DNA from 4 places in the Pararhizobium capsulatum DSM 1112 genome. Region 2 is predicted to be linked to each of the others. Evidence: predicted binding sites of a transcription regulator. Region 2 holds the regulator's gene; each other region holds the start of a gene.
What was found. The regulator LexA, encoded in region 2, represses DNA repair genes until DNA is damaged. The targets are predictions, from matches to a motif close to TGTTCNNNNTGTGTTCNG.
Positions count from the first base shown of each region.

Region 1: a site for LexA is predicted at 4,244-4,261, ahead of QO002_RS07400 (PA0069 family radical SAM protein). Genes of this name have one in related genera too.
Region 3: a site for LexA is predicted at 3,485-3,502, ahead of QO002_RS15045 (ATP-dependent helicase). Genes of this name have one in related genera too.
Region 4: a site for LexA is predicted at 1,508-1,525, ahead of ruvC (crossover junction endodeoxyribonuclease RuvC). Genes of this name have one in related genera too.

Region 1 covers NZ_JAUSVF010000001.1:1,551,582-1,559,033, forward strand. The annotation lists gene QO002_RS07385 (calcium-binding protein) at 81-1,472, shown strand; gene QO002_RS07390 (hypothetical protein) at 1,583-1,891, opposite strand; gene rnhB (ribonuclease HII) at 2,152-2,850, opposite strand; gene QO002_RS07400 (PA0069 family radical SAM protein) at 3,020-4,177, opposite strand; gene QO002_RS07405 (glycosyltransferase family protein) at 4,384-4,911, shown strand; gene moaB (molybdenum cofactor biosynthesis protein B) at 5,251-5,793, opposite strand; gene QO002_RS07415 (4-(cytidine 5'-diphospho)-2-C-methyl-D-erythritol kinase) at 5,780-6,736, opposite strand; gene QO002_RS07420 (tetratricopeptide repeat protein) at 6,965-7,452, opposite strand, start outside.
Region 2 covers NZ_JAUSVF010000001.1:2,636,447-2,643,898, forward strand. The annotation lists gene QO002_RS12865 (M23 family metallopeptidase) at 1-351, shown strand, start outside; gene QO002_RS12870 (DEAD/DEAH box helicase) at 581-2,107, shown strand; gene QO002_RS12875 (hypothetical protein) at 2,238-2,372, opposite strand; gene QO002_RS12880 (hypothetical protein) at 2,581-2,799, shown strand; gene lexA (transcriptional repressor LexA) at 2,943-3,647, shown strand; tRNA gene QO002_RS12890 (tRNA-Cys) at 3,772-3,845, shown strand; gene QO002_RS12895 (hypothetical protein) at 4,175-4,435, shown strand; gene QO002_RS12900 (flavin reductase) at 4,609-5,136, opposite strand; gene QO002_RS12905 (ABC transporter substrate-binding protein) at 5,276-6,355, shown strand; gene QO002_RS12910 (P1 family peptidase) at 6,358-7,368, shown strand.
Region 3 covers NZ_JAUSVF010000001.1:3,085,667-3,093,118, reverse strand. The annotation lists partial or broken gene QO002_RS15050 (IS630 family transposase) at 1-383, shown strand, start outside; gene QO002_RS30895 (ribonuclease E inhibitor RraB) at 305-697, opposite strand; gene QO002_RS15045 (ATP-dependent helicase) at 975-3,443, opposite strand; gene QO002_RS15040 (efflux RND transporter periplasmic adaptor subunit) at 3,837-5,051, shown strand; gene QO002_RS15035 (efflux RND transporter permease subunit) at 5,048-7,452, shown strand, end outside.
Region 4 covers NZ_JAUSVF010000001.1:4,030,609-4,038,060, forward strand. The annotation lists gene QO002_RS19415 (AbrB/MazE/SpoVT family DNA-binding domain-containing protein) at 1-191, opposite strand, end outside; gene ruvA (Holliday junction branch migration protein RuvA) at 257-874, opposite strand; gene ruvC (crossover junction endodeoxyribonuclease RuvC) at 952-1,464, opposite strand; gene QO002_RS19430 (LLM class flavin-dependent oxidoreductase) at 1,637-2,653, shown strand; gene QO002_RS19435 (YebC/PmpR family DNA-binding transcriptional regulator) at 2,843-3,589, opposite strand; gene QO002_RS19440 (hypothetical protein) at 3,676-4,149, opposite strand; gene QO002_RS19445 (MBL fold metallo-hydrolase) at 4,199-5,038, opposite strand; gene QO002_RS19450 (TIGR00282 family metallophosphoesterase) at 5,180-6,004, opposite strand; gene QO002_RS19455 (5-formyltetrahydrofolate cyclo-ligase) at 6,001-6,591, opposite strand; gene QO002_RS19460 (helix-turn-helix domain-containing protein) at 6,855-7,067, shown strand; RNA gene ssrS (6S RNA) at 7,145-7,303, opposite strand; gene QO002_RS19470 (cell division protein ZapA) at 7,412-7,452, opposite strand, start outside.

The DNA.
Region 1 (7,452 bases), 1.1 Mb from region 2:
CTCCAGCCGCTCGGCCTTCCTGATCACTCTGGTCCGGAAATTAATATTGAGCTAATGTAGCCGCGGCTTGGGAGGCGGCTATGTCTACTGCAAATTACAGCTTTGAGCTTGATCCGGATTCGTTCGTTTTCCGTTTTGCATTCGACTACCAGATAGACGGATACAGTGATCCCGAGACCGGAGAGTACTTCGCCGACACCAGCCGGTACGCGAGCTACGGAAATCTGAGTGGCTGGTCCTGGACGCAAGCGGGCTACGGCTATGAAAGCGGCTCTGGCACGATCGAACTGGGGTTTGATACCACGCCCGGCTTGCAGAAGCTGAAGTTACAGTTCACTGCGCAGAACGGCTTTTCGGGAGCCGCCATCTCCGCGAGTTGGAATGTGTTCAGTGCACCTTTCGAAACGACAAACCAGCATATTTCCGGCACCGATACGGCCGATATTCTGATCAGCGGCAGCGGCGCCGACCGGCTTCTGGCAGGAGCAGGCGATGACTATCTCTTTGCCGGGGGCGGGAAGGATCGATTGGAAGCCGGCCCCGGGAATGACCTTCTCAACGGTGGTACCGGCCGTGACGTGATGATCGGCGGCAGCGGTGATGATTTCTACTATGTCGACGTTTCAACGGACAAGGTGGTCGAACTCGCCGGAGAGGGGCGGGACATTGTCTGGAGTATCGCCGATTATAAATTGAGCGCCAACGTCGAAGAACTTCGCCTGATGGGGCTTGCCGTTGACGGCGTTGGCAATGGTTTGAACAACCTGATCTCGGGCAATTCCGCAAACAACACGCTTAAAGGCGGCGAGGGGAACGACCAGCTATACGGCGACGCAGGGAATGACAGCCTCTTTGGCGAAGCAGGGACCGACTACCTTGACGGTGGTTCCGGGGCTGACCGCATGTCGGGCGGTGTTGATAACGACAACTATTCGGTCGATGATCTGAACGACCGTGTCATCGAGGCCCGCAATGGCGGCTTCGATCTGGTCAATGTCTCCTATCAGCTTACAAGCTACACCCTGGGTGCCAATGTGGAAGCGCTCGCGGTTACGGGTGAGGCCCTGCATGGCACTGGCAACGGCCTCAATAACGATATGTTTGGCGGATACGGCGCCGACATCTTCGAAGGCCTGGGCGGAGCTGACACTCTCAGAGGCAATGGCGGCAGTGACCGCCTGATCGGCGGTCGCGGTAATGATATCCTGTTGGGTGGCGCTGACGCCGATGTGTTCGTCTTCAACAAGGGAGATGGACACGACGAAGTTACCGACTTCCGCCACTCCGATCACGACACGATCGCACTTCACCTCGGAAGCAGGTTCGATACCTTTGCGGAGGTGCAGGCGGTAGCGCAGGCCGCCGGCTCGCAAGGAGGGGATACGCTGCTCACCTTCGGTCCGAAGGATAGCATCCTGCTTCACGACGTAAGCGTGACCTCGCTCTCCGCGTCCGACTTTTCGTATTTCTGAGCGGTTAAGACGAGAGCCTCAGCTGCTTGACTAAGCCTCACGCTGCCCATCGGCAAGGGGCACGACGCCCGGCTTTCCGACGACGGATGCAACAGCCGTAAGTTTATATGTCAGTTGCTGTTAGCTTGCGCCGGGGCGATGGTGATGCAGGCCTGCTCGAATTCTTCCATCGTTTCAGGCGTGTTGTCACCCGGCAAGACGGCATCTGTCGCGACGTCGCTACCTGCTTCCGGTGTCTCGCCGTCATAGACGAAGGATTGGATGTAATAGGCGAGGCCACCCTTCCAGACCTTCCGTCCGTCGATATCCTGGCAGGCATAGGCTGTCTGCAAATCGCTCTGCAGCGCTTCTGCCGTCGGCTCGGCCGTTGGCATCTCTGCGGTTGTCATCAATGCTGTCAGCATCAGTGCGAAGATCACGAGGCGAGTCCTTCTTGCGAATCGCAACGCGCGATTCCGAGCCAAACCTATAGTCCATCACTCTCCTGCGTTGTTACTGCGGTTACGTCATCCCAGGAAAAATCTCCAGAGCGTATCACCAGGGCAACATAAGCTTCGGTGCATATTGCCTGGGCTCGGCCAAGATCAATGCGCGGCAGGCTGGTTTCGTTCCCAGATGCCACGGACCAGCCTCTCACAAGGTCGTGAATAAAGGCTCGATTGTCGGGGTATGAAGCGCTTCAAAGGCCGCCGAACTCGGTCAGGGCATCATCCTTGAACGGCTCTCCATCGTCTTTCCTGAGCGGGCGAAAGCTCATGCGGTGAAGCGGGCAAGGACCGCCTTCCGCGATTGCCTGCCGGTGGCGGGCGGTTGCGTATCCGGCGTGTCCGGCAAAGCCGTAGACGGGAAAGACGAGGTGGGCGCGCGTCATCATCCGGTCGCGCGTCACCTTGGCGATGATCGAGGCGGCCGCAATCGAGACCGATCGGGCGTCGCCCTTGACGACAGCCTTGCCGCCGCAGGCCATGCCCGGCGGAACATCCCGCCCGTCACTCAGCACATAGGCCGGCTTGACCGCGAGGCCGGCAACGGCGCGACGCATGGCGTCGAGGCTTGCCTTGCGAATGTCTGTACGGTCGATCCGGCCGGCGCTGGATGAGGCAACCGAAACGATCGCGTTGGCCAGGATGATGTCGTAAAGCTCTTCCCTTCTGATAACGGAGAGCTGCTTGCTGTCATTCAGCCCCTCCGGAATATTGTTCGGATCGAGGATTACGGCCGCCGCGACGACCGGACCTGCGAGCGGTCCTCGCCCAGCCTCGTCCGTTCCCGCGATCGGCCAGAAGCCCTCACGCCGGACGCTGAGCTCGATGGAAAAATCCGGCCCGCAGGCATCATCGAAAAGAAAAGGGGAATCGGGCAACGCGCTTCGTGACATGGACGGAAACTCGCACAGAAGCCCGATTCCCTGCAAGTCCCCCCGGCCGGATGCGGCGACGACCGGGGGATTGGCCGCTCCCGTCACAGGGACGAACGGGATCGGCATGCTCGTGAGCCGGGCAAAGGCCGGCGGATTTCAAACGCGGCTTGAGGCCGTTTGCCAGCCCTTAGAGGAGGGAAAGCTGAACGCCCAAGCCGAGCGGCGGCACGAAGAGATCGCCGTTGAGCGGCCTCTTTGTCAGGTTGAGTTCAAGTCGCTTGGCCGCCAGTTCAAAGCGGCGACCGATCTGCCACGCATAGGGACCAGCCCCTTTCATGCGTTTGCCGAACTCCGCATCGTAATCTCTGCCGCCACGCATCGAGCGCACCAGCGACATGACGTGGCGATAGCGATCCGGATAGTTTCGCAGCAGCCAGTCACGAAACAGCGGGCTCACCTCCAGCGGCAGGCGCAGCAGAACGTAGCTCGCAAATTCCGCGCCCGCGGCCTTGCCGCTATCAAGCACCCGTTCGATCTCATGATCGTTGAGGGCAGGAATGACCGGCGCCATCATCACCGTCGTCGGAATGCCGGCTTCCGAGAGTGCCTTGATGGCTTCGAGCCTCTTGCCCGGTGTGGAGGCGCGTGGTTCCATCAGGCGGGCAAGCTTGCGGTCGAGTGTCGTCACCGAAAGTCCGACCTTCGCCAAACCTTTCTCTGCCATATCAGCGAGAATATCGATGTCGCGCATCACCATCGCCGATTTCGTGACGATCATGACCGGATGGTTGCATGCCTGCAGCACTTCGAGGATCTGGCGCATGATCCGCCATTCCTTCTCGATCGGCTGATAGGGATCGGTGTTGGTGCCAAGCGCTATCGGCCGCACCTTGTAGCCGGGCTTCGCCAGCTCCCGCTCCAAGAGACGCGGTGCATCCGGCTTGGCAAACAGCTTGGCTTCGAAATCGAGCCCCGGCGAGAGCCCCATATAGGCGTGGGTCGGCCGCGCAAAACAATAGATGCAGCCATGCTCGCAGCCGCGATAGGGGTTCACCGACCGGTCGAACGGAATATCGGGGCTGTCATTGCGGCTGATGATCGACCGCGGCTTCTCGATCTGAACCTCGGTCTTGAAGGGCGGCAAGTCTTCGAGCGAGCTCCAGCCGTCATCCTCCGTCTCGCGTGCCAGGGGCTCGAAGCGGCCTGTCGTATTCAGCCCGGCGCCCCGTCCGCGACGGCGGTCGATATCGATGCGCAGGCCGGAATTGGCCACCAGCGCATCGGCAATATCAGCCGAGTGGCCGGGCGCAAATGCGCCCTGCCTGAGTTCAGACAGATCGGTCATGGAACAAACTCCCGGAAACAGCGCCGTTCTCCGACGGTTTCGTGAGGGAATCTTTATCGCCAAAATGAGAACAATGCAAGAACAAATTCCCGCATCGCGATTTCACTGGGAACGCCCCATGGTTTAGATTCATGATTAATGAAGGCTGAAGCCTGTGTCAGGCAGGGTCATGTGGCAATTCCGTTTGCGATGCGGTAGGACGGGCCATGCTGTCGATCATCATGGAAACCCGCAACAACGAGGCCGAGCTCGCACAGAGCCTGTCGGCTCTTGTCTCCGGCGCGGTTGAAGGATTGGTCAGCGATGTCATCGTTCTGGATCATGGTTCCGAAGACGGTTCGTCTCGGGTGGCTGATGCCGCCGGTTGCCGCTTTTTCCTCGAATGGGAACTGGGCGATGTGATCCGCTCGGCGCGAGGCGAATGGCTGTTGGTGCTGGAGCCCGGCGCGCGGCTGACGGGTCGCTGGATTGACGATATCGCGGAATATATGGCGCTCAACCGGGCACCCGCGCGGTTTTCGCCCGCACGACTTTATCGCAAACCGCTGCTGAAACGCCTTTTCCGCCGCGGTTCCGCGTTGGAGCATGGTCTTCTGGTTCCGCGCAACGCGGCGGCGGCCACGAGCGGCAAGCGGCTGGATGATCTCGTGAAGGCGCTCTCGGCACGGCGGTTGGCGGTGGAGATCATCCCGGCCTGGGTTGCTACGGAAGCCCGTGACCCCTCGCGGAGATAAGAAGAAAGGCGGGCTCTTTCGAACCCGCCCGTACTTGATGAAATCACTTCTGAAAAGGGATTTTCACGCGTCAGCGCGTCGTATGACCACTTTTGCCGTGCCTGGGATGGCGTGTGCCACCGTCAGCATTCTGAGAGACTGAAATCTCCGGCATGCATGCCTGCAGCATTAACGGTGATGTAAGTCGGCCGTCGATGCATCTGCCTCTGCCCCCGCTGCCTTCCCCTTGTCCCCGCTACTGGAATTCTTATAGACGACACAAGCAGGGTCTCGCTGTCCCCTGGGGAACACGCGTTGCCAAGGATTTGGAGTCCGTGTTTTAAGGGCGAAGGTTTCGGCTCAGCCGCGTTTCAGATGTTCATCCAGGCGGGGCATGATCTCGACGAAGTTGCAGGGCGTGTGGCGATAGTCGAATTGCTGCTTCAGGATGCCATCCCAGGCGTCGCGGCAGGCTCCGGGCGAGCCGGGTAGAACGAAGACGAAGGTCGTGCCGATCAAGCCGGCCGTTGCACGCGACTGGACCGTCGATGTGCCGATCTTCTCGTAGGAAATGCGGTGGAAGACCGCCGAAAAGCCATCCATTCGCTTGTCGAACAGCGGCTCCAGCGCATCGGGGGTGACATCGCGCCCCGTAAAGCCCGTGCCGCCCGTTGTGATAACAACATCGATGGCGGGGTCGTTTGACCAGGCCAGCACCGTCTCGGCGATGGCGGCGCGATCGTCCGGCACTATGGTGCGCTCGGCAAGCATATGGCCGGCGTCAGTGATTCGGGCGGCAAGCGTATCGCCGGAGCGATCATCGGCGAGCGTGCGCGTATCGGAAACGGTCATGACCGCAAAGCTGACGGGAACAAAAGGTTTTGTTTCGTCAAGCTGTGTCATGATGATCTCCTCCAATGCTGAAACAGCGCAGAACGTACCAGTCGGGATGATCTGCGCAAAGCATCTCCGCCGCCCGATCGCGCGCATGTTCATCGGAAAACAGGCCGAAGCAGGTGGCACCCGAGCCCGACATGCGGGCAAGGCGAGCGCCGGTTTCAGAAAGGGCCTGGGAAACATCACCGATGACCGGCGCAAGTGCCTGGGCCGGCGGCTCAAGATCGTTGCGCATGGCTGCCAGTGCACCAATCCAATCAGCGGCCGCAACCGTATGATGGGGCAGCACAAGCGACGGATTGGCCTTGTTCGTCAGTGTGCGAAAGATGACGGGCGTCGAGACCGGCACACGCGGGTTGACGAGCAGCATCGGGAAGGCCGGAAAGGCGGCAAGCGCCTCCGTCCGCTCGCCGACGCCGCGCGCCATCAAAGGCTTGCCGTGAAAGCACATGGGCACATCTGCGCCGAGCTGAAGCGCAACAGCGGCGAGATCGTCCGAAAACCTATCGTCCACAAAGGGAGGAACAGCCCACAACGCGAGCAGCCCCCTCAACGTTGCTGCGGCATCGGCCGAGCCACCACCAATGCCGGAGGCAACTGGCAAATTCTTTTCAAGATGCAGATGCATCGGCCTCGCGGGAAGGCCACGTTGCAGCAGCAGTGCACGCAGGCTGTTGCGCGCCTTGAGCACGAGATTGCCGGACGCGGCAGGCCCGTCGGCTGGAATATCGCACGCGAAGCTGCCCGAGACCGTGAAGCGGTCCTCGTCCGTAGCAGAGAGGCCAACACGATCTCCCCGGTCCGCGAAGGTCACGATGCTTTCGAGGAGGTGATGCCCGTCCGCCCGCTGACCGATCACATGCAGCGCAAGATTGATCTTGGCGGGTGCCGACTGCACAAGGTCGAAGTGCGGCAGGTTTTCGTTCAGGGATGCATTCGCAGCAGTCATGCCAGAGCCTTCAGGAGAAAGGCAGCTGCCGCCAACTCCCTCTTCTCCCCAGCGGGGAGAAGGTGGCGCAAAGCGCCGGATGAGGGGGACGGCTGGCTCTGAACATCAGGCAAAGACCCCCTCATCGCCTCGCCTTCGCTCGCCTCTTCTCCCCGCTGGGGAGAAGAGGCGGCAAGCCACCATCGCCTGCTAGTCATGCTGACATCCTGTTCAGAACGGAAAACCCGATCAGGACTTCTTGCCGGCCGTATCCACGGGGTCTGCCTTCTTCGGCAGAGTTTCCTCCGCATCGGCCGCGCTCGGAACATTTTCCTTCAGTGCCGGCAGGCCGTTCTCGATCTTGGCCTTGATCTTCGGAATTTCCGCCTCTTCCGGCTTCAGTTCCAGCGTCTGGTTCCACTGGAACACGGCTTCGAGCTTGCGCCCGACGCGCCAGTAGGCATCGCCCAGATGGTCATTGATCGTCGGATCGCCGGCCAGGAGTTCGGCGGCCCGCTCCAGCTCTGAAACGGCGTCGTCGAAGCGGTTCATGCGGAAATAGGCCCAGCCGAGCGAATCGACGATATAGCCGTCATCCGGCTTCAGCTCGACAGCCTTGCGGATCATCTCCAGGCCCTTGTCGAGGTTGATGTTCATATCGACCCAGGAATAGCCGAGATAGTTCAGCACCTGCGGCTGGTCCGGGTTGAGTTCCAGCGCCTTGGTGAAGTTCGGCT
Region 2 (7,452 bases):
TTTCTGGGCAGGCTGGCGCTCCATGCCGGCATTGATTTCCGGGCATCCCTCGGCACACGGATTGTGGCGACAGCGCCCGGTACCGTGATCACGGCAGGACATAGTGGCGGCTATGGAAACATGGTCGAGATTGACCACGGCAATGGCGTGACGACACGCTTTGCCCACTTGTCAAGTTCGCTGGTCAACGTTGGCGATCATGTCGAAGCCGGACAAGTCATTGCCAAAACCGGCAACACCGGGCGCTCCACCGGCCCTCATTTGCATTACGAGGTTCGTCTCAATGGCGAGGCCGTCGATCCCATGCGTTTTCTGACCGCCGGCATGAAGATCGAAAAGCTCGTAAACTGAGGCCGGCCTTAAAGCATATGCCTTTGAAACAGGCATAAAAAACCGATTATTACCGTCTTCTCTAAAAGGCATCCGGAATTTACTTCTTTTTATTGACTGATCAATCGATCAAACGCCCGGTTTTCTTGACTTTGTGCCGCTTTGAGCCTAAGAGCCCCCACAACGCGCCCCGTGGGTGAGCGCGATGTCACCAGTGTTCTCCCGAACCGGAACGGAAACAGATTTCCAATTGACCACGTTTTCTGATCTTGGCCTGAGCCAAAAAGTACTCTCCGCAGTAACTGATGCGGGCTACACCATTCCGACGCCAATCCAGGCAGGGGCCATTCCGCCAGCCCTCCAGCGTCGCGACATTCTCGGCATCGCTCAAACCGGCACAGGCAAGACCGCTTCCTTCGTGCTACCGATGCTGACGCTCCTGGAAAAGGGACGCGCACGGGCTCGCATGCCACGCACGCTGATTCTCGAGCCGACGCGCGAACTCGCTGCGCAGGTTGCCGAAAACTTCGAAAAATACGGCAAGAACCACAAGCTCAATATTGCGCTGCTCATCGGTGGCGTGTCCTTCGACGAGCAGGATCGCAAACTGGAGCGCGGCGCCGACGTGCTGATCTGCACCCCCGGCCGCCTGCTTGATCACTGCGAGCGCGGCAAACTCCTGATGACCGGCGTTGAAATCCTGGTCATCGACGAAGCCGACCGCATGCTGGATATGGGATTCATTCCCGATATCGAGCGCATCGCCAAGCTTATTCCGTTCACCCGCCAGACGCTGTTCTTCTCTGCCACCATGCCTCCGGAAATCCAGAAGCTGGCCGACCGGTTCCTGCAGAACCCGGAACGGGTCGAAGTGGCGCCGCCCTCCTCCACCGCCAAGACCGTGACGCAGCGTTTCGTTGCGGCCCATGCGAAGGACTACGAGAAGCGCGCCGTTCTGCGCGACCTCATCGGTGCACAGCAGGAGCTGAAGAACGCGATCATCTTCTGCAATCGCAAGGTTGATGTCGCCGATCTCTTCCGCTCTCTCGAACGTCACGGCTTTTCGGTCGGCGCGTTGCATGGCGACATGGATCAGCGCTCGCGCACCACGATGCTGGCAAACTTCAAGGATGGCGGCATCAAGCTGCTGGTCGCATCGGACGTTGCTGCTCGCGGCCTCGATATCCCCGATGTCAGCCACGTCTTCAATTTCGATGTGCCGATCCATGCGGAAGACTATGTGCACCGAATCGGTCGCACCGGTCGTGCCGGTCGCTCAGGCGCCGCCTTCACGCTGGTGACCAAGCGGGACACCAAGTTCACCGACGCCATCGAAAAGCTGATCGATCTGAAGATCGAATGGCTGAATGGCGACCTTTCGGCCCTTCCGGCGCCGATGGAAAGTTTCGACAACGGCAAGTCCGACCGCAGCAAATCGGATCGTGGTCGGGATCGTGATGGCAAGCGTGGCCGGCGGAACGACACCGATAGAGGCGCGTCCAGTCACAAATCGGACACCAAATCAGACGATATTGCGATCGCAAGCGAAGCAGTGACGACAACAAAGGCGGAACCCGTGAGAACAGAACGTAAGGCAGAAACCAAGCCGCAGAATAGCCAGCGCAATGGCAATCGGAATGCTTCTGCGCCGTATCCTGCCAATGATGACAACCGCGACCGTCGCAACCGCTACCGCCGCGACCATGACGATGGCCCGACGCCCGTTGGCTTTGGTGACGACATTCCGGCCTTCATGCTGATCGCGGGCAAGGCCTGATCCGTCAACGCTTGACGCTTTTTATTTGCAAGCCGCCTTCACTTTTCGTGCAGGCGGCTTGTTTCGTATCCGGCTACCGATCACCGGGTGACGGACGTCGCCGACCGAATGTATTTGGTCTTGAAGGGCGTTAACCGCCGACAATGACGAGCGCAGTGGTGAGCGGCGCAGACGCGGCGTGGGTCCACAGCTGGTAGCCAACCACGGTGCCCAGGATGGCTGACCAGATTGCAAAATCTCCGAAGCGAAAAAGGGGCTCTCTCATCGTCGTTCTCCCGAAGGGCTTTGTGACGTTCTTGATGGGAATATCGCCCCTATCGTTCACCGTTTAAAGATCGAAACCAGTGAACACTGCTTCCAGAATTGAACAATCAACTCGTTCGGGTAGAGTTGCAAAACGGTGACGCGTGTCGAAAATCGTGGTAGAATCCAATCATGAACCCGCGGCAATGCAGTTGTTACGGAGGATCGCTATGCATTACAGCCTTCAGTTCTTCACATGGACGCCAAAGCAGGGCGTTCATCAGGTCGGCTCTGCCGTGGAAGTGAACGCGATTAGCCCGAAGCTGGCAGCGACAACGCTTCTTGGCGTGCGCCTTGACGAAGCAGGTGCTGCTCGAAAGCTTGCTGTTCGCGTCTGGAGCGACAGCGACGACTGCAAGGCCGATTGCGCCTGCTACTATTATCATTGAGCGGCCAAACGGACAGCAGCGACAACGCCGCATTTTTTTCATGTGCCTTTCCGGAATTCACGTGGTTTTAAGCACTTGCGGAACACAAATGGAACATATAGTGTCTGTTCTTGATTTGTTTCGCAATTCCGGAGTGAAATGTCATGCTGACCCGCAAGCAACAGGAACTGCTGCTTTTCATTCATGAGCGCATGAAGGAATCCGGCGTGCCGCCGTCCTTCGACGAAATGAAGGATGCCCTGGATCTTGCGTCCAAATCGGGCATCCACCGTTTGATCACAGCCTTGGAAGAACGTGGGTTCATTCGCCGGCTTCCGAACAGGGCGCGTGCGCTCGAAGTGATCAAGCTGCCGGAGGCCTATTCGCCAAGTCTTCAGCCCAAGCGCGGCTTTTCTCCCAGCGTCATCCAGGGGAGCCGGGATGTAGCGCCGCCCCCCGCCAAAGCTCGCCCGCCGGAAACCAACTCCGTCAATGTGCCTGTGATGGGACGAATCGCGGCGGGTGTCCCGATCTCCGCTATCCAGAACAACACGCATGATATCTCCGTACCATTCGAAATGATCGGTGCCGGCGAGCATTACGCTCTGGAAGTGCGCGGCGATTCGATGATCGAAGCAGGTATCCTCGACGGCGATACCGTCATCATCCGCAACGCTAACACCGCCAGCCCCGGTGAGATCGTTGTGGCCCTCGTCGATGATGAAGAGGCGACGCTGAAGCGCTTTCGTCGCAAGGGTGCTTCTATCGCCCTGGAGGCCGCAAATCCGGCTTATGAAACGAGGATCTTCGGCCCGGACCGGGTGAAAATCCAGGGCAAGCTCGTCGGCCTCATTCGCAAGTATCATTGAGGCGCTCCGGCGTTCGCGCCTCAATCAAAGACGGGAAAAATCACAGCATTCGCGGATATTCCCCTTGCGATTTGTCTAGGATGATTCTAAACGCTCGCAACGGCCCGAGTGATCGGACCTGAGAGGCCTCGTGGCGGAGTGGTGACGCAGAGGACTGCAAATCCTTGTACCCCGGTTCAATTCCGGGCGAGGCCTCCAAATTTTTCCCGCCACGAAAACAAGTGCTTACGGCTGCATTTTTGCGGTTAAGTACTGGGTGGCTCAACATCAACATATTTTCGTTGCGAAAAACCTCTGCCGTCTGCGCTCCCAGTCGCGCTTGAGGCTTTGCATAGCCTGTAAATTTTGAAACTCGAGGATGCACCCTCCGCTTTTAACGTGCACTCCAAAACCAAGTCCGCACTCGTTCGAACTCTTTTCCTGCACGCCAGGCCCCTCCGCAACTTCTGTTGTTCATCGCCTGGGAGGAACCTTTGCCAGTCTGTCCCGTTGCCCTCTCAGTTCGACCGTGAGAAGGAGTTTGAGCGATGGCGACCCATTTGGATGAACGGGGCGACAGGGTTTCGAGCGTAGACGAAGATAGAACAGTCAAGGCGACCACAAACGAGGCGCGGCAGGGCGGACTGGGAAAACCTGTTTTTATCGTACTGATCTGCGGGTTGCTTTTGGCTATTGTCGCGTGGGCGGGTGCGGAACTGTTCGGTGAGAGCACCGATAATGACGCTTCAACCCGGACCCAGCAGACCACTCCGATGACACCCGCGGAAACTGGCGTCTCCAACAGCTAGGCCACGACTACCTCGCCGAGCAACGAAGCGCAGCAACCGGCACCTGTCGACAAGGATCCAACGCCGCAGACCGGCTCCGGTGATTAACGGCCCGTGAGGGCGTCAAACTAGACGGCGCGGCTTAGACCTATGGTATGCCCGTGTTTTAACGGGTGCTCAAATATCGCTGTCGCTTAAACCGAGCGGTAGCCTCTGTTGAGATAGACAAGTGCTTCCCTGGCCTCAGCAGTCTGCATCGCGACTACTTTGCCAAACAGCACCATATGCGTTGCGATGCGCTTGACGTCGATCACCTCGCAATCGAAGACAGCCATTGCACCGTTTAGCGAGGGCGCACCCGTCAAAAGCGTGCCCCAATCGCCGTGGTCGAACCGGTATTCAGGTTCGATGGGTTCGCGACCTGAAAATACGTTGGCCAACCCTATCTGATCGGCGCCCAGGACGTTGAGGGCAAAACAACCGCTAGTCAGAAAGATGTCATTTCGCACGTTGGCCTGGTTGAGGCACACAAGCAGGGTCGCAGGATCATCTGACACCGAGCAGGCGGCAGTAATCGTTACGCCGCGACGGGCCTCGCCCTCCGCTGTCGTCACGATATGGACATGGCCGGCAAGTTGGCTCATGGCGTCACGATAGGAAACGGGGTCGAGGGCAAGCGTCTGCAACACGAAACTCTCCGAACAATGTATGGCCTTACACATAGTCGTTGGCGGAAAATATGTAAGCGGCAAGTGCAGATCTGGACACAGCGCCGTGATCTTTTCCTTTGACCCCAAAGGCCACATCTTTAAAACAGCAGCTATCAACGGAACACGCCGAAAATTTGGGATGGAACTGCGAATGCGTCGACTGACAGCAAGTCTTGCCATGGCTGCGATTATAATTGCATCGCCGGCTGCAGCGGCCGGTCTCAAGATCGCGGTTGTCGCTCCGGCCGAAGGTCCCTTCGCGCTGCTCAGCAAGCAGATCACCGATGGTGCAAGCTTCAAAGCCAAGGATCGTGGCACCGAAATCATACCCATTGCCGAGACGTGCGAGGCTTCGGGCAGCGCGGACCTTGCCAAGGCAATTGTCGATAGCGGCGCCGAAGCTGCGATCGGTTTTCTCTGCACGGAAAGCCTCGAGGCCGCCATGCCCGTTCTCGCCCCTGCCAATATTCCAGCCATCACGCTCAGTGTCCGCTCCGATATCCTGATGGGCGACGCGATCAAGAACAATTGGCCCTTCTTCCGTCTTGTTCCGAATGCCGGCGCGGAATCGACAAAGATCACGGAAGCAATTCTTGCGCGCTGGAAGAACGAACCACTGGCGCTGATTGATGATGGCACGATCCATGGGCGTGAACTTGTTGAGAGCATCAAGGGCGCCCTCGCCGAGATCGGCCTGACGCCGCTCTTTGCCGATACCTACCGCCCTGCCCAGGAACAGCAGGTCGCCCTCGTGCGCAGGCTGGTCAAAAGCGGCGCTACCCATGTTTTCGTGGGCGGCGACCGGTCCGATATTGCGGTGATTGCACGGGATGCGAAGGCGGAAAATGGAGGTCTCATCTTCATGGGTGGAGAAGCGCTGAATGCCGCGGACGATCCGGTGCCACTGGAAGATGGTGTGCTGGCGATTGCCCTGCCCGACTATGCACGCCAGCCGGCAGCCGCAGATGCAACGGCTGCATTCAATCAGGCCGGCATCGTGCCGGAAGGTTATGTCCTGCCAGGCTTCTCAGCCGTTACCCTGCTTGAAGCGGCGAAGGACAAGGCTGCCGCCGAAGACATCCCGCTGCGCGCCGCCGTGGCGCGCGGATCATTCGAAACAGCTATTGGCACTGTTAGCTTTGGCGCTGACCACGAATTGAAGCCGACACCCTATCGGCTGCTGGAATGGCGCGACGACCGTTTCGTCGAGCCAGCCCAACAGGTGAACTGACGATGCGGCCAGGCCCGCGCAACTCCATCACCGATGTCGCCGGGATCAAGGTTGGCAATGCCGAGGACGTCAGCCTGAAATCCGGCGTTTCTGTCGTCGTCTGTGATGAGCCGGCGATTGCGGCCTGCCAGGTGCTCGGCGGCGCCCCCGGTACCCGCGAAACGGATTTGCTTGAGCCACACAATACGGTCCAGGCAGTGGACGCCATCGTTCTTTCCGGCGGATCCGCCTTCGGGCTCGACGCCGCGTCCGGCGCGCAGAGCGCCCTTGCCGAAGACGGTCGCGGCTTTGCCGTTGGCCCCGCGCGCGTGCCCATTGTTCCGGCCGCCATTCTTTTCGATCTGCTCAATGGTGGCGACAAGTCGTGGGGTCGATATCCGCCCTATCGCGAGCTTGGCTATGATGCCGTGCGCAATGCCGGTCTGGCGTTTCGGACCGGCAGCGCCGGTGCCGGCACCGGGGCGCTCACGGCAGGCTTGAAAGGCGGGCTCGGCACGGCATCGGCGATCGAAGGCGGCATGACGATCGGTGTACTCGTTGCCGTCAACGCGCTGGGTTCCGCGACGATTGCGAGTTCCCGGCATTTTTGGGCAGCTCCCTTCGAGGAAGGCAATGAGTTCGGCGGTCTCGGCATGCCACACCCTTTCCCGCAAGGAGCGCGCACTATCCGCACCAAGATGGGCGGCAAGCCCGCGGAAATGCGCAACACCACCATCGCCGTAATCGCCACCGACGCCCTGCTGACGAAGGCAGAAGCCAAGCGACTGGCGATTGCCGCCCATGACGGATTCGCCCGTGCGCTCTGGCCAGCGCATACGCCATTTGATGGTGATATTGTCTTTGCCCTCGCCACCGGGAAGAGCGGCGTGAAACCCGATGAGCGTGGTTTCGTCACGCTCTGTGCCCTTGCCGCCTCCACGATGGCACGCGCTATCGCAAGGGGCGTGCACGATGCTACGCCCATGGATGGGGATACTCTGCCGGTTTGGTCTCAATCGCCTCCACACGCCTGAAAAGGCTGTCGCGAGCACGGAATCTTGCTCGCAATATTGTTTGCGCACCACAGCGGTGCTATTGCCCGGAAAACGCCTGGAGCC
Region 3 (7,452 bases), 450 kb from region 2:
TCTGCCCGAAGCAGGGCAAGGCTGCTGCGCTCGTCATGCCGTCGTGCGACACCCATGCCATGAACCAGCACCTGATCGAGATATCCCGCAATGTCGCCGATAACGCACACGCCGTCCTCATCATGGACCAGGCCGGATGGCATATGTCCAACAATCTCCTCGTCCCGGAAAACATCACCATCCTGCCGCTGCCACCCAAATCGCCCGAGTTGAACCCTGTCGAAAACATCTGGCAGTTCATGAGGGACAACTGGCTCTCAAACCGCGTCTTCAAGTCCTACGAGGATATCGTCGACCACTGTTGCTACGCCTGGAAAACACTGCAGGACCGACCATGGAACATCATGTCGATCGGCCGACGCAAATGGGCGCAAGAGTTCTGATCAATGACGGTTGGTATTAACGGCGCAGCAATGCTGGCTAGCAGTTCTTCCGTTTTTGCAATATCCTGATGGGTGGGAACCATATATCGGGTTGCTGTTACCTCCCATTTCAAAGCCCGGGCGGTTTCCGTTTCCAAATACACAACCTTATCGAAATGCTGATTAATTTGAGCAGCAAAGAATTGTGCTGAATCTTCGTTTGGAAAAACAATCGAAAAATCAATATCCCGTGGGGCGGACAGGTTGTGACCCTCGCCTTGCATTCGGTTGAGCACGGCCCCGTTTTCATCATTTGGGAAGTTATTTTCAACCATATCTCACCCTGTTTTCTCGTTGTTTGGTGGAACTGACCAGAGACCTGCAACAGTCGCCATTGGCGCAAAAGCCACCGCCCTTACGCCACGCCCATCGCTTCTGCCGTAATTCTGAAGATCGAACCTCCGCTTCGGTTGTTTCCAGCCATAGGAACTCCAGATGGGGAATTCGAGTCAGGTGGATTATCCTCCACTGCGGCAGGGTGGCGGTCCAAGCGGCCCCGAGGATAAGGATAACAAGCACGAGGTCATCGAGACATTCGAAGTTTTCTACCCCTCAAACCCGCTCCACAAACCCATCCAGCACCCGCTTTTGCCCGGCGCGATCAAAGTCGATCGTCAGCTTGTTGCCTTCGATACCGGCGATGTTGCCGTTGCCGAATTTTATGTGGAAGACGCGGTCGCCGAGGTTGAATTTCGAGGGGGTGTCGACCGTCGATTTGGCGACGAGTTCGCCGTCGATGGTGCGGGCCTTGGGGCCGCTTTCGCCGTAGCCGATGCGCTCGATCGAGACGCCGGAGCGGGTGCCCCAGTTGTCGCGGGTGGCGTCCGTGCGGTTTGCCTGGGCGCGTTTCCAGCCGGGGGTGGAGTAGCTGTTGGCAAAGGGCTCCTGCTTGTCGAAGCGCGACTGGCCGTAGCCGCCGCGGTTGTAGCCGCCATAGGACTGTTCCGTTTCGGCGACATCGACATGGGTGACCGGCAGCTCATCGAGGAAGCGGGAGGGGAGCGTCGATTGCCACAGGCCGTGGATGCGGCGGTTCGAGACGAACCAGATGTGGCAGCGGCGCTTTGCGCGCGTCAGGCCGACATAGGCGAGGCGGCGTTCTTCCTCCAGGCCTGAGCGGCCGCCTTCGTCCAGCGCGCGCTGGTGGGGGAACAGGCCTTCTTCCCAGCCGGGCAGGAAGACGGTTTCGAACTCCAGGCCTTTTGCCGAATGCAGCGTCATGATGTTGACGGCATCGAGGTTTTCGTTCTGCTCGGCGTCCATGACGAGCGCGACGTGTTCGAGGAAGCCGCGCATGGATTCGAAGCTTTCCATCGAGCGGATGAGTTCCTTGAGGTTTTCCAGCCGGCCCGGGGCTTCGGCCGATTTGTCGGCCTTCCACATGTCGGTATAGCCGGATTCCTCCAGGATGGTTTCGGCAAGCTCGGTGTGAGGCGTGGTTTCAAGCAGGCCCTGCCAGCGCTTGAACATGGTGACGACATCGAACAGCGACTTGCGGGCCTTGGCCTTCATCTCGTCGGTTTCGATGAGATCGGTGGCGGCCGCCAGCATCGGGATATCGCGGGCGCGGGCGTAATCATGAAGGGCGCGGACGGAGGTATCGCCGAGGCCGCGCTTGGGGGTGTTGATGATGCGCTCGAAGGCAAGATCGTCGGCCGGCTGGCAAACGAGGCGGAAGAAAGCCATCGCATCGCGGATTTCCATGCGCTCGTAAAAGCGCGGGCCGCCGACGACACGGTAATTGAGGCCGAGCGTGACGAAACGATCTTCGAACTCGCGCATCTGGAAGGAGGCGCGCACCAGGATCGACATGTCGTTGAGCTTGTGTTGCTTGCGCTGGAGCTGTTCGATCTCCTCGCCGACGGCGCGGGCTTCCTCTTCCGAATCCCACGCGGCGTGGACCTGCACCTTCTCGTCGTCCGGGTCGTGGCGATCGGTGAACAGGGTCTTGCCGAGGCGGCCTTCGTTATGGGCGATCAGGTGGCCGGCAGCACCCAGGATATGGGCTGTCGAGCGGTAGTTGCGCTCGAGCTTGATGACCTTGGCGCCGGGGAAGTCCTTTTCGAAGCGCAGGATGTTGTCCACCTCCGCGCCGCGCCAGCCATAGATCGACTGGTCGTCATCACCGACGCAGGAGACATTCTGCGGCTCGCCCTTGGGGCGCTGGGCGAGAAGGCGCAGCCACATATACTGGGCGGTGTTGGTGTCCTGATACTCGTCGACGAGGATGTAGCGGAACTTGGCGTGGTATTCCTTCAGCACATCCGGATAGGCGCGGAACATGCGGATGGGGTGGAGAAGCAGGTCGCCGAAATCGCAGGCGTTCAGCGTCTTCAGGCGGGCCTGGTAGGCGGTATAGAGCTCGCGGCCCTTGCCATTGGCAAAGGCGCGGGCGTCGCCTTCGGGGATATCGGCGGGGCCGAGGCCCTTGTTTTTCCAACCGTCGATCAGCTGCGAGAAGGTTTTTGCCGGCCAGCGCTTGTCGTCGAGGCCTTCGGCCTGGATCAGCTGCTTGATGAGGCGCACGACGTCATCAGTATCGAGGATGGTGAAATCCGAGCGCAGGCCGACGAGTTCGGCGTGGCGGCGGAGCAGCTTGACGCCGATGGAGTGGAAGGTGCCCATCCAGGGCATGCCCTCGACCGCGCCGCCGACGAGCACGCCGACGCGCTCCTTCATCTCGCGGGCCGCCTTGTTGGTGAAGGTGACGGCGAGGATCTGGCTGGGGAAGGCGCGGTTTGACGCGAGGATATGGGCGATGCGGGTGGTGAGCACGCGGGTCTTGCCGGTGCCGGCGCCCGCGAGCACGAGGACCGGGCCTTCGATGGTCTCGACCGCTTCGCGCTGTTCCGCGTTCAGGCCGGAGAGATAGGCGGCAGCCGGGCGGGCGCCATCACGCGCGGCCATGGCGCGGGCGGCGATACCGCCTTGTGCGGCAGGTGGAGATGCCGCGGACTGGCGCTGATCGCGCGGTGCCGGCTCCTCGTCGAAGAAGGGAATGTCGTCAAAACCGTTACTCATGCGGCTCAATGTAGTGATTCGGGGGCGAAAGGCCAGAATTGCGTTCTGCTTTTATTCTGAAGGGAGGGGTTGGGGAGGCAGCAGGTGGTTGGCAATAGGCAGTAGGAGCGCACTGGCCTGAAGGCGCGGCGCGGTCATCGGACTATCTCTTCGCTATTGCCTACTGCCTATTGCCGACTGCCTCCCACAGATGCCGATCGATATCGGTCAGGCATGCCTTTCCGCCCTCAATTTGATGAAATCTGCTTTTATTACAATTGCGTAATGATGGCATTCCGGGATTGCCTGCTGCGCCGCAAAAGCCGATAGTTCAACGAAAACAATTCATGTCCTGCGCATCGCGCCTGTCTGGTGCGAAATGGCCAGGATCGAAATTCCGATCTGGAGATATTCATGCGGCTTTGGAAACAGCTGTTGATCTGTGCATTCGTGCTCGTCGTCGGGCTGGCTGCCTGGGTCCATTTTGTGCCGGGAGCTGCAGCCAAGCTGACCGGCCTTGGTGTTCCCGAAAGCGTGGTCGCACTGGTGGCAAAGCCTGAAGCCAAGGGCGAGGGCGGTAACGGCGGAAACCGGCGCAACGGCGGCGGTTTTGCCAATGCCCCACCGCTCGTGGTGACGGAGCCGGTGGGCGAAGCTGTCGTCAACGACCGGCTTTCGGCGATCGGCAATGGCGATGCCATCCTCTCCGTGACGGTGACGCCGCTTTCGACCGGCAATCTGACCGAGGTTCTCGTCAAGTCCGGCGACAGGGTCGAGAAGGGGCAGGTCATCGCCCGCCTCGACAGCGACGACCAGAAGGTTGCGACGGAACAGGCGCGCGTGGCCGTGGCAAGTGCCCAGGAAAAGGTCGATCGCAACCGCAAGCTTGGAAATGCGGTGTCCGTTGCCATTCTGCGTGAAGCGGAATTTGCCGAGCAGGCAGCCCAGCTTGACCTGCAGAAGGCGGAGCTTGATCTGAAGCGCCGCGATATCGTGGCGCCCTCGCAGGGCATTGCGGGCATCATCACGGTCAATCCGGGCGATTACGTCACGACCTCGACGCCGATTGCCGTCATTGATGATCGGTCGCAGATTCTTGTCGATTTCTGGGTGCCGGAGCGTTTCTCCAACAAGATTTCGGTCGGCCAGGAAATCTCGGCCTCCGCGATCGCCATTCCGGCATCCGAGCTGTCGGGCGCCATCTATGCGATCGACAACCGTGTCGATCAGGCCAGCCGGACGCTGCGCGTGCGTGCCCGCATCGAAAATCCGGATGATACGCTGCGCGCTGGCATGTCGTTCTCGGTCATTGCCCGTTTCCCCGGAGATACCTTCCCGACAGTCAATCCGCTCTCGGTCCAGTGGAGTGCCGATGGCTCCTATGTCTGGCGTGTCGAGGATGGGAAATCGCAGCGGGTTCCGGTCAAGATCATCCAGCGCAATTCCGACAAGGTATTGGTCGAAGCGGAGCTTTCCAAGGGCCAGGACGTGGTGATGGAAGGCGTGCAGCGCCTGCGCGACGGCGGTGAGGTGAAGCTGCTGAAGCAGGGCGAGGGCCAGCAGCGGCAGAAGAAGCAAAGTAGCGGCGACGGCGAGCAGAAGGTCTCGGAAGCCGAGGTGGTAAAGTGAGCGGGGGCCCGAAAAAGGGCGGAACCGCCGGCTTCACAGCACTTTTCATCCGCCGGCCGATCTTTGCGCTGGTCGTCAATACGCTGATCGTCGTGGCTGGCCTTGCGGCGCTGAACGGCATCGAGATCCGCGAACTCCCCCAGGTCGACCAGCCGGTCGTCTCGATCAACACGACATTCGATGGGGCCGCTCCGGAAACTGTGGATCAGGAAATTACCTCGGTTATCGAGGGCGCGGTTTCACGCGTGCAGGGGATCAAGAACATCTCCTCGACCTCGCAATATGCCCAGAGCCGGGTGACCCTGCAGTTTTCCAACACGACGGATATCGGGCAGGCCTCCAACGACGTGCGCGATGCTGTCGGCCGTATCTCCGGCCAGCTTCCCGACGATGCGGACGAACCGACCATCGTCAAGGCCGATTCCGACAGCCAGCCGATCATGCGGCTGGCGCTCACCTCCGACACGCTGTCGATGGAAGACCTGACGCTGCTTGCCGAAAACGAGATCACCGACCGGCTTGCCGCCGTCGAGGGCGTCGCTGATGTCCAGATCAATGGCGAGCAGGAGAAGATCTTCCGCATCGACGTCAACCAGTCGAAGCTTGCCGGGCGCGGGCTGACGATCGCCAACCTGCGGACGGCGCTGGCGACGGCCTCACTCGACGTACCGGCGGGATCGCTGACAAGCGCCAACCAGGATATCTCGGTGCGGGCGACGGCCGACCTGCAGACGCCGGAGCAGTTCGAGCAACTGGTGCTTGGAGACAATATCCGGCTTGGCGATATCGCCACCGTCACGCTCGGGCCTGACGTCGGTACATCATCGCTGCGCTCGAACGGCCGCCAGGGCATCGGCCTCGGCATCATTCGTCAGGCGCAGTCCAACACGCTCGATATATCCGAAGGCGTGAAGAAGGCGGTTGCGACCATTGCGCAGATCTTGCCTGAGGGCACGCAACTGGCGGTTACCAGCGACGACGCGGTGTTCATCGACGGGGCGATCCATGAGGTCGAGATTGCGCTCTTCGCTTCGGTCGTGATCGTGACGCTCGTCATCTACATGTTCCTGCTCGATTGGCGGGCGACGCTCATTCCAGTGCTGACCATGCCGATCGCGCTGGTTGGTACCTGCGCGGCGATCTATCTTGCCGGGTTCTCGATCAACATCCTGACGCTGCTGGCGATCGTGCTGGCGACCGGCCTTGTGGTCGATGACGCGATCGTGGTGCTGGAGAATATCGTGCGACGGCGATCCGAAGGGCTCGGGCCGCGGGCAGCGGCCGTGCTCGGTACGCTGGAAGTGTTCTTTGCGGTTATCGCCACGACGGCGACGCTGGCGGCGGTGTTCGTGCCGCTGTCGTTCCTGCCCGGCCAGACCGGTGCCCTCTTCCGGGAATTCGGCTTCGTGCTGGCCTTTGCGATCCTTCTGTCGGCCTTCGTGGCGTTGACGCTCTGCCCGATGCTGGCATCGCGCATGCTGACGGCCCATAGCGACGACCATCAGCACTCCGGCTTCATGGGCAAGGTCGGTGCCTTTGCTGCCGGCTTCTATCGCCGGACGCTGCGCGCCTGCCTGAACACGCCACTCGTGGTCTTCATGGTGGCGGGCATGGTCACGGCTGCGGGTGCGGGCGCCTTCACGCTGCTGAAGTCGGAACTCACGCCGACGGAAGACCGGGCACGCATCATGATGCGGGTACAGGCGCCGCAGGGCGTGTCGCTTGAATATACGCAGGCCCAGATGCGCAAGCTGGAAGATGGCCTGAAGCCGATGATGGACAATGGCGAGATCGACAATGTCTTTTCCGTCTCCGGTCAGGGCGGCTCGGTCAATACCGGCTTCATGGTGCTGACCCTTGCACCCTGGGATGGGCGGGAGCGCACCCAGCAGCAGATCGCTGCCGACATCACCAAGCTGGCAAATGGCATCCCTTCGGTGCGGGTCTTCCCGATGCAGCCGAACAGCCTGGGTATCCGCGGCGCGGGCAACGGGCTGCAGGTCGCGCTGGTCGGCAATGACTATGCCAAGCTCGGCGATGCCGCCAACAAGCTGGTGCGCCAGATGGAGGACAGCGGCCATTTCCAGAACGTGCGGCTGAACTACGACCCGAACCAGGCGCAGCTTTCCGTGACGATCGATCGCGAGCGGGCGTCCGACCTCGGCATCGATATCGTCGGATTGTCAGCGGGCATGCAGGCGATGCTCGATGGCAACAGCGTGCTTGATGTCTATGTCAACGGCGACTCCTATCCGGTGAAGCTGCTGTCGACCACCAATCCGGTGAATGACCCGACGGACCTGCAGAACATCTTCCTGAAGACGGGCGACGGGCGCATCGTGCCGATGTCATCCATTGCAACGATCGAGGAGCGGGCGATCGCGCCGCAGCTGTCGCGCGA
Region 4 (7,452 bases), 1.4 Mb from region 2:
GCCACCCCAGCGGGTGGTTTACCGAGGAGCCCGCCCAGATCGTTGAAATCCACGTTCTTGGGCGTGACGACCACTTCGCCATCGATAAAAGAATAAATGAGCTGATCGCCCGGACGAAGGTTGAGAGCCTCCCGCATTTCCTTGGGGATAGTGACCTGCCCTTTCGGCGAAAGCGTAAGCTCCCAAAACATCGAGAAATTCCTACAAAATTCGTTTCGGAAGAAATTTTAGCAAATTTCCGCCGTTTCGCAACAACCTATCGCGACAGCTCCTTCAACCCCAACCGGATAAGCTTGGCGCTGTCAGCACCCTCGCCGCCGTTCTTCAGGGCGGCGGCAACAGCGTTTGCGGCCTGATCGCGGGAATATCCGAGGTTGGTCAGCGCCGAAACGGCATCCGAAACCGGCGCCGAGGCAACGCCCTCGCCCAGTTCCTGTTTGAGGCCAATATTGGCGGAAGCCTCGCCTGCGAAGGCCGGCGCCTTGTTCTTCAGTTCCGTGACGATGCGCACCGCGACTTTCGGGCCGACGCCGGGCGCGCGCGAAACCGAAGTCTTGTCCTGAAGTGCGATCGCGTTGGCAAGTTCGCCGGGCGTCAGAACGGAAAGAACGGCCAAGGCCACCTTGGAGCCGACGCCTTGAACGCTCTGCAGCAGGCGAAACCATTCGCGTTCCAGGGCTGTCAAGAAGCCGAACAGCCGCAGCTGGTCTTCACGGACATAGGTCTCGATGAACAGGATTGCGGCTTCACCCGAGGAACCGAGCTTCGACAGGGTGCGCGCCGAGCAGTATGCAACATAGCCGACGCCGTGCACGTCCAGAACCACATGGTCCTCGCCGATCTCATCGATCGTTCCCTTCAACTTGCCGATCATCGGTCATTGTCCTTTGCGTATGGAAATCGCTTGGCTGCGGTGGCGGAATGGGGTGACCCGCAGCGTCGCATCAGTGGTTAGCCGGCCAATGCCGCAAGCCGCGATGACAGGGCTTGCCGGTTGTGCGCATGGCAGATGGCGATGGCGAGCGCATCGGCGGCATCATTGCCCTTGAAGACGACCTTCGGCATCAAGACCTTCAGCATCATGTGGATCTGCTGCTTTTCACCATGACCGACGCCGATCACGGCCTTCTTGACAGCATTCGGAGCGTATTCGGCAACCTTGAGTCCAGCGCGGGCCGGCACCAGCATGGCGATGCCGCGGGCCTGACCGAGCTTCAAGGTCGCAACCGCATCCTTGTTGACGAAGGTCTGCTCGACCGCCGCCTCGTCCGGCTTGTAGCTGTGGATCACCTCTGCAAGACCGTCATGCAACTGGCACAAGCGCGAGGCGAGATCCATGTCGCCATCCGAGGTCACCGTGCCGGAGGCGACAAAGCGCAGCGAGTTGCCGAGCGTATCCACGACACCCCAACCGGTGCGCCGCAGACCGGGGTCGATGCCAATAATGCGAATCGTCGTCGTCATGCCGTGAACCCTAATGTCATCGGCGGAAAGCTGCCAGTAAAATGTGAACAAAACAAAAACAAACCACAGGCGCTCCCTCCCGACCGAGGCATCAATCCGTCACCTTTCCGCCTTGGATTCGCGACGGGAGCACTTACATGAGGGAAAAGATCCATTTTCCCAGGGCATGACGATGATCCCCTTTTCCATCCTCGACCTTTCCCCCATCACGCAAGGCTCTACCGTTTCGCAGGCGCTGGCGAATTCCCGCAGGCTTGCGCAGGAAGCCGAAGCGCAAGGCTACAAGCGCTTCTGGCTTGCCGAACATCACGGCATGAAAGGTATCGCCAGCGCCGCGACCTCGATCGTCATTTCCCATGTGGCGGCAGGCACCAATACGATCCGCGTCGGCTCGGGCGGCATCATGCTGCCGAATCATTCGCCGCTGGTGATTGCAGAGCAATTCGGCACGCTGGCCGCCCTTTATCCGGGCCGCATCGACCTGGGGCTTGGTCGGGCGCCGGGAACTGACATGCGCACGGCAGCGGCGCTGCGCCGCAACATGGAGGCGAGCGCCAACAATTTCCCGAATGACGTCGTGGAACTGCAGGCTTTGCTTGCGCCAGTCGGTGAAAGCCAGGGGCTGATCGCCATTCCGGGCGCCGATAGCAATGTGCCGATCTGGCTCCTCGGCTCCAGCCACTTCAGCGCCCATCTGGCCGGCATGCTCGGCCTGCCCTTCGCCTTCGCCTCACATTTTGCACCGGACATGCTGATGTCGGCTCTGGAAATCTACCGCGAGCGCTTCGAGCCTTCAGAGTATCTCGACCAGCCGCATGCGATGGTCGGGATCATGGGCGTCGCCGCCGATACGGACAAGGAGGCAGATTATCTCTTCACTTCCATGCAACAGTCCTTCGTGGCGCTGCGCCGCAATGCCCGCGGCCAGTTTCCGCCACCAGTCGACAGCATGGATGGCCTCTGGCACGAAAGCGAAAAGGCTTTCGTCGATCAGGCTATGACCTATGCGGTGGTCGGCGGGCCTGAGGCGGTGGAGAAAAAGCTCAAAACCTTCATCCGAAATACGGGCGCTGACGAACTGATCGTCTCCATGCCGATCTTCGACATGGATGCGCGGTTGAAATCGGTGCGGCTCTTTGCCGACGCGCAGAAGAAACTGGCCGCAGCCGACGGTCGCGACGCCGCCTGAGCTTTCATCAGGCAACGAAAAGCCCGCCTCCGGCATCCGGAGCGGGCTGAGTTTGTTCCGGCCTCACACTCCGCGTCATCCTAGAGTCGAGGATCTTCCAGCCTATCTTCACAAATGGAGAGACTGATAGAGGCTCGGCTCAAGGCCGAGTATGACGGAACAGAGATGGGAATGTGACACTCCTCAAAATCAGGCCGAAAGCTTGGCCATGACTTCGTCGGAGACTTCGAAGTTGGTGTAGACGTTCTGGACGTCATCATCGTCTTCCAGCGTATCAATCAGCTTCATCAGCGACTGCGCCTTTTCCTCGTCGACCGGAACGGTGTTCTGCGCGCGCCAGATGGCTTTTACGGTTTCAGCTTCGCCGAGCGTCGCTTCGAGCGCCTTGGAGACTTCGCCGATATCCTCGAAACCGCAGATGATCGTGTGGCCTTCCTCGTCGGTGCTCACGTCCTCGGCACCTGCCTCGATCGCGGCTTCCATGACCTTGTCGTCATTGCCAACGGAAAGCTTGTAGGTGATTTCGCCGACACGATCGAAGGAGAAGGAGACAGAACCGGTTTCGCCAAGCGCGCCGCCGGCCTTGGTGAAGGTCGAGCGGACGTTGGAGGCTGTGCGGTTGCGGTTGTCGGTCAGCGCTTCAACGATGACGGCGACGCCGCCCGGGCCATAACCCTCGTAACGCACTTCGTCATAGTTCTCGCTGTCGGCACCGGACGCCTTCTTGATGGCGCGCTCGATGTTGTCCTTCGGCATGGACTGGGCCTTGGCGTTCTGGATCGCCAGGCGCAGGCGTGCATTCATGGAAGGATCGGGCAGGCCTCCCTTGGCGGCAACGGTGATTTCGCGCGCGAGCTTGGAGAACATCTTGGAGCGGACGGAGTCCTGCTTGCCCTTGCGGTGCATGATGTTCTTGAACTGTGAATGGCCGGCCATGGCGCCCTCTTTGCAATGCTTGTCGTGTCAGGATTGGGGCGCCTTATAGTTTCATCGGCGCTTTTCGTCCAGCAGGGGGCGATTTTTTAGTTTGTCTCGATGCGCGCGCGGCTGAGAAAGAAGGAATGGCCGTCGTCGCGTTTGCAGGCGAGCCCCTTGCGTGTGGAGAGGCAGCTGAAAGGACCTGCCGACCAGCGTTGGCCATAGTCCAGCACCGGGCCTGCTGAACAGCAGCTGGGATCACCGACGTCCCGCAGCAGATCCCCCGGCCCTGTTCGAGAAAGCACAGCCCTGACATAACGCGGTTCCACCCGATCGCAGACAAGCTCCGGCCCTCCATCGGCAGGGCGATACACGTCCGTGCCACCTTTCGGAGTGTAGATACAGCCGATATTGCCGGAGGGCAGGACGAACTCTTCCTGCTCACCCATGGATCCGGCGACATCTGGCGTCGCCTTGGTCGCGCTACCCTCCGCGGTCGGCATTCGCGGCGGCGGGACGCCCTCAGCCTGCGCGACCAGCGGCAGCAACACGAGAAACAGCAGCGCACGAAGATACATGGGGCGATCTCCAAAGACATGCCGCGGGATGGTCCCATGCAAGGCTATGTCACACGCCCTTGAGGATATAAATCAAAGGCTTGCCTGGCAAGGAGCGGAGCGAGACGATAACGTTGTCGCTCTCGGCAAATGAACGATCGAACTTTTCATCAAACATCGAGAGAAAATTATCGATCGGCGGCCCGCGGCGATGCATCGGCAGGATGAGCGCCGACCGCAGGCGGCTCACGACCCGGCTCATGCTTTCCGCCCCCATCGTCAGGCCGCCATCGACCGGCACCATGACGACATCCAGCCGGCCAATCTCTGCATAATGGCTGTCGTCCAGTTCGTGATGCAGGTGGCCGAGGTGGCCGATACACAGGCCTGCGACTTCGAAGATGAAGATCGAATTGCCGTTCGGTTCCATGGCGCCGTAGCCGGAACGGATATCGGTGGTGACATTGCGGATGGAGACATCACCCACCACGAGATCGTGGTCCGCCGGCTTTCCGTCATCGCTCCAACCGTGCAGGACATGCTTGATTGCGGGATCGGGCGTCAGCGTGAAATGACTGGAATGCGCCTTGTTCATCGTTACGACCGTCGGCAGGCGCGGCGGCTTGTACCAGCCGCTATAATCCGTCGCGATCGCAATGCCGCCGGGCGTTTCGATCAGGAAGGTGGAATGGCCGACATAGGTGATCGACACCTCCTCCCCTGCGGCCTGGGCCGGGAAAATCGGTGGCGTGAAGCTTGCAAAAGTAGCTGACGGCAGCGCGCCGGCAATCGCCTGGCACTGGCTGACCCTCGGCACCGGGGTTGCCGATTGGGCATGGGCCTTCATTGGCCAGAGGGTATGCAAAAGCACGATCGCGGCAAATGTGTAGATGGCATAACGCAGCATCATGCACCTCGCTTGCAAGGATTTGCACGGCGCAGGATAGGCATGAGCGACATCAGGTAAAGCGGATTGCGCGCCGGCTATTTCACAATCGCGTCATCGCCAGGCTCAGGCGCGAACGGCTTAGGAGGCGAGCCCGGTGTCATCTCACTCCCAGAACGCCGGAATACTTTCAGCAAGACGTGGGCCGATTCGAAGTGGAGCCACGGCTTCTGCAAGGCCGGTGCGATCGGAGATTTCGACACCGAGGCCGCAGATCGTCGCGGGGCCGGACGCTGCCTCGAAGCGGCCCTTCGGCATCTTGGAGATGAACCGGTTGAGCGGTTCTTCCTTTTCCATGCCGAGCGAGCTGTCATAGTCGCCACACATGCCGGCATCGCTCATATAGGCGGTGCCGCCATTGAGGATCTGGTGATCGGCGGTCGGCACATGGGTATGGGTACCGACCACGAGGCTGGCGCGGCCATCGACGAAGTGGCCGAAGCATTGCTTTTCGCTCGTCGCTTCGGCGTGGAAATCGAAGATGATGGCATCGGCCTGCTCCTTCAGCGGACATGCCGCAAGGATCGCCTCGGCCGACTTGAAGGGATCGTCAAGCTCCGGGTGCATGAACACCCGGCCCATGATATTGGCGACCAGCACGCGCGCGCCGTTGCGGGCGAAATAGAGGTTGGAACCGCGTCCGGGCGTCCCCGCCGGATAGTTGGCAGGTCGCAGGAACTGGTCGTGCCGTTCGCAGAACACCACGGCCTCCTTCTGGTCCCAGACGTGATTGCCGGTGGTGACGACATCGGCACCGGCATTGATGGTTTCGAGGAAGATTTCCTCGGTGATGCCGAAGCCGCCGGCGGCATTCTCGCCGTTGACGATGACGAAATCGAGCTTCAGGTCGCTGACGAGGCCGGGCAATCGATCCCAGACCGCCGTACGGCCGGTCTTGCCCACCATGTCACCCAGAAACAGAAGTCTCATCCGTCGATCCCCGATCCAAAAATACGAAAGCCGCTTTCCGTCAGCATGGCATCGAGCGCCACGTCATGCGGTTCGGCGGGCACTGATGCCACTTCCTGGCAGTCGAATGCAATCCCGATCAGCTTCGGTGTCTTACCTTTGGCCCGCAATCGGTCGATCGCCCGGTCGTAATAGCCGGCGCCGTAGCCTATGCGATGGCCGCCTCTATCGAATGCCGAAAGCGGCACCAGCATGATGTCCGGATCCAGCACGGCAGCATCCGGTCCCGGCCCTGACGTCCCGAAGCCCGTCCCGATCATATCCGCAGCCTGCGAAAACGCGCGAAAGACGATAGTCTCCTTGTCGATGATGGCCGGCAGGCAAAGCCGCGCGCCCCGCTCCTGCAAATGCACCATCAGCGGGCGAACATCGATTTCCGAGCGTATGGGCCAGAAGCCGGAAACCACCGTGTCCGGCGAAAGCTCGATCGCTTCTCCCGCATGCTCAAGGATGGACAGGCTTGCTGCAATGCGCGCCTGGGGATCGAGAGCATCGCGCAGAGCAAGCCGCTCCTTGCGCAGATTATTTTTCAGTTCCCTGGGTGTCACTGGAATAGAGCCCCTGATGTCATCGTCTTCTCTCCGGATCTGTCGTGTCCCCGGCGCAATAAACTGCAACCTGCGCAACTTTTTAAGCCCGCGCAACGTCTTGCTCGAAATGAAACATGGTTAGCAGTCTGTTCATCATCCTGCGGGGTTTCGCTGTCCAAGCCCGATCGAGCGGTGCAAGAACAAGCGAAATCAGCAGAAACACAGTTCGGTGGCCACGGGGTTTTTCCGCGGAGAGCTGTAGAAATGGGAATGGCATGTCCATGAAGGACAATTTGCTTCAGGAACTCAATGCACTGGAATTGCGGTGCCTTGCGCTCGCGGCCCGTGGACGGACCCGCAACGACATCACCCTCGAAACCGATATTTCCCACGACCGCATTGATGATGCATTCGTCTCGGCCATGCGCAAGCTGCAAGCCGGCAACGTGGCGGAAGCAATCTTCCGCGCCGCGCGCATGGACCTTATTTCCTGATACCCCAGTCGAAATTATCATCTCTGCGCGCGCAGCACGCGTTGTCGTTCGTGATAAAATCCAGGGAAAAGGGAAAAGTGCGATCCACGACAACCGATGGATGTTTACGATCCTGGGTGCCTACAAACGTAGGTGGGCGCCATATGTCCAGGCCCACGAGCCTGGTCAGGGACAGCTCCCGTTGGATCGAGTATGGCCCCAGGGATTGTGGTTCCTGTCGGGAAGCGCAGACCGCATCGGGAATATAGTGTGCTTTCGGGATGGGCGCCAGTGGTCCCCGGAAACTAATCGGACCATCAGCGAAAAGCTTCGGCCTCCCCTCCCCGAACATGAAGATGGTCTCGTCAGGCCGAAGGCTTGGCGGGTGGCACGCTGACTTTGGCGG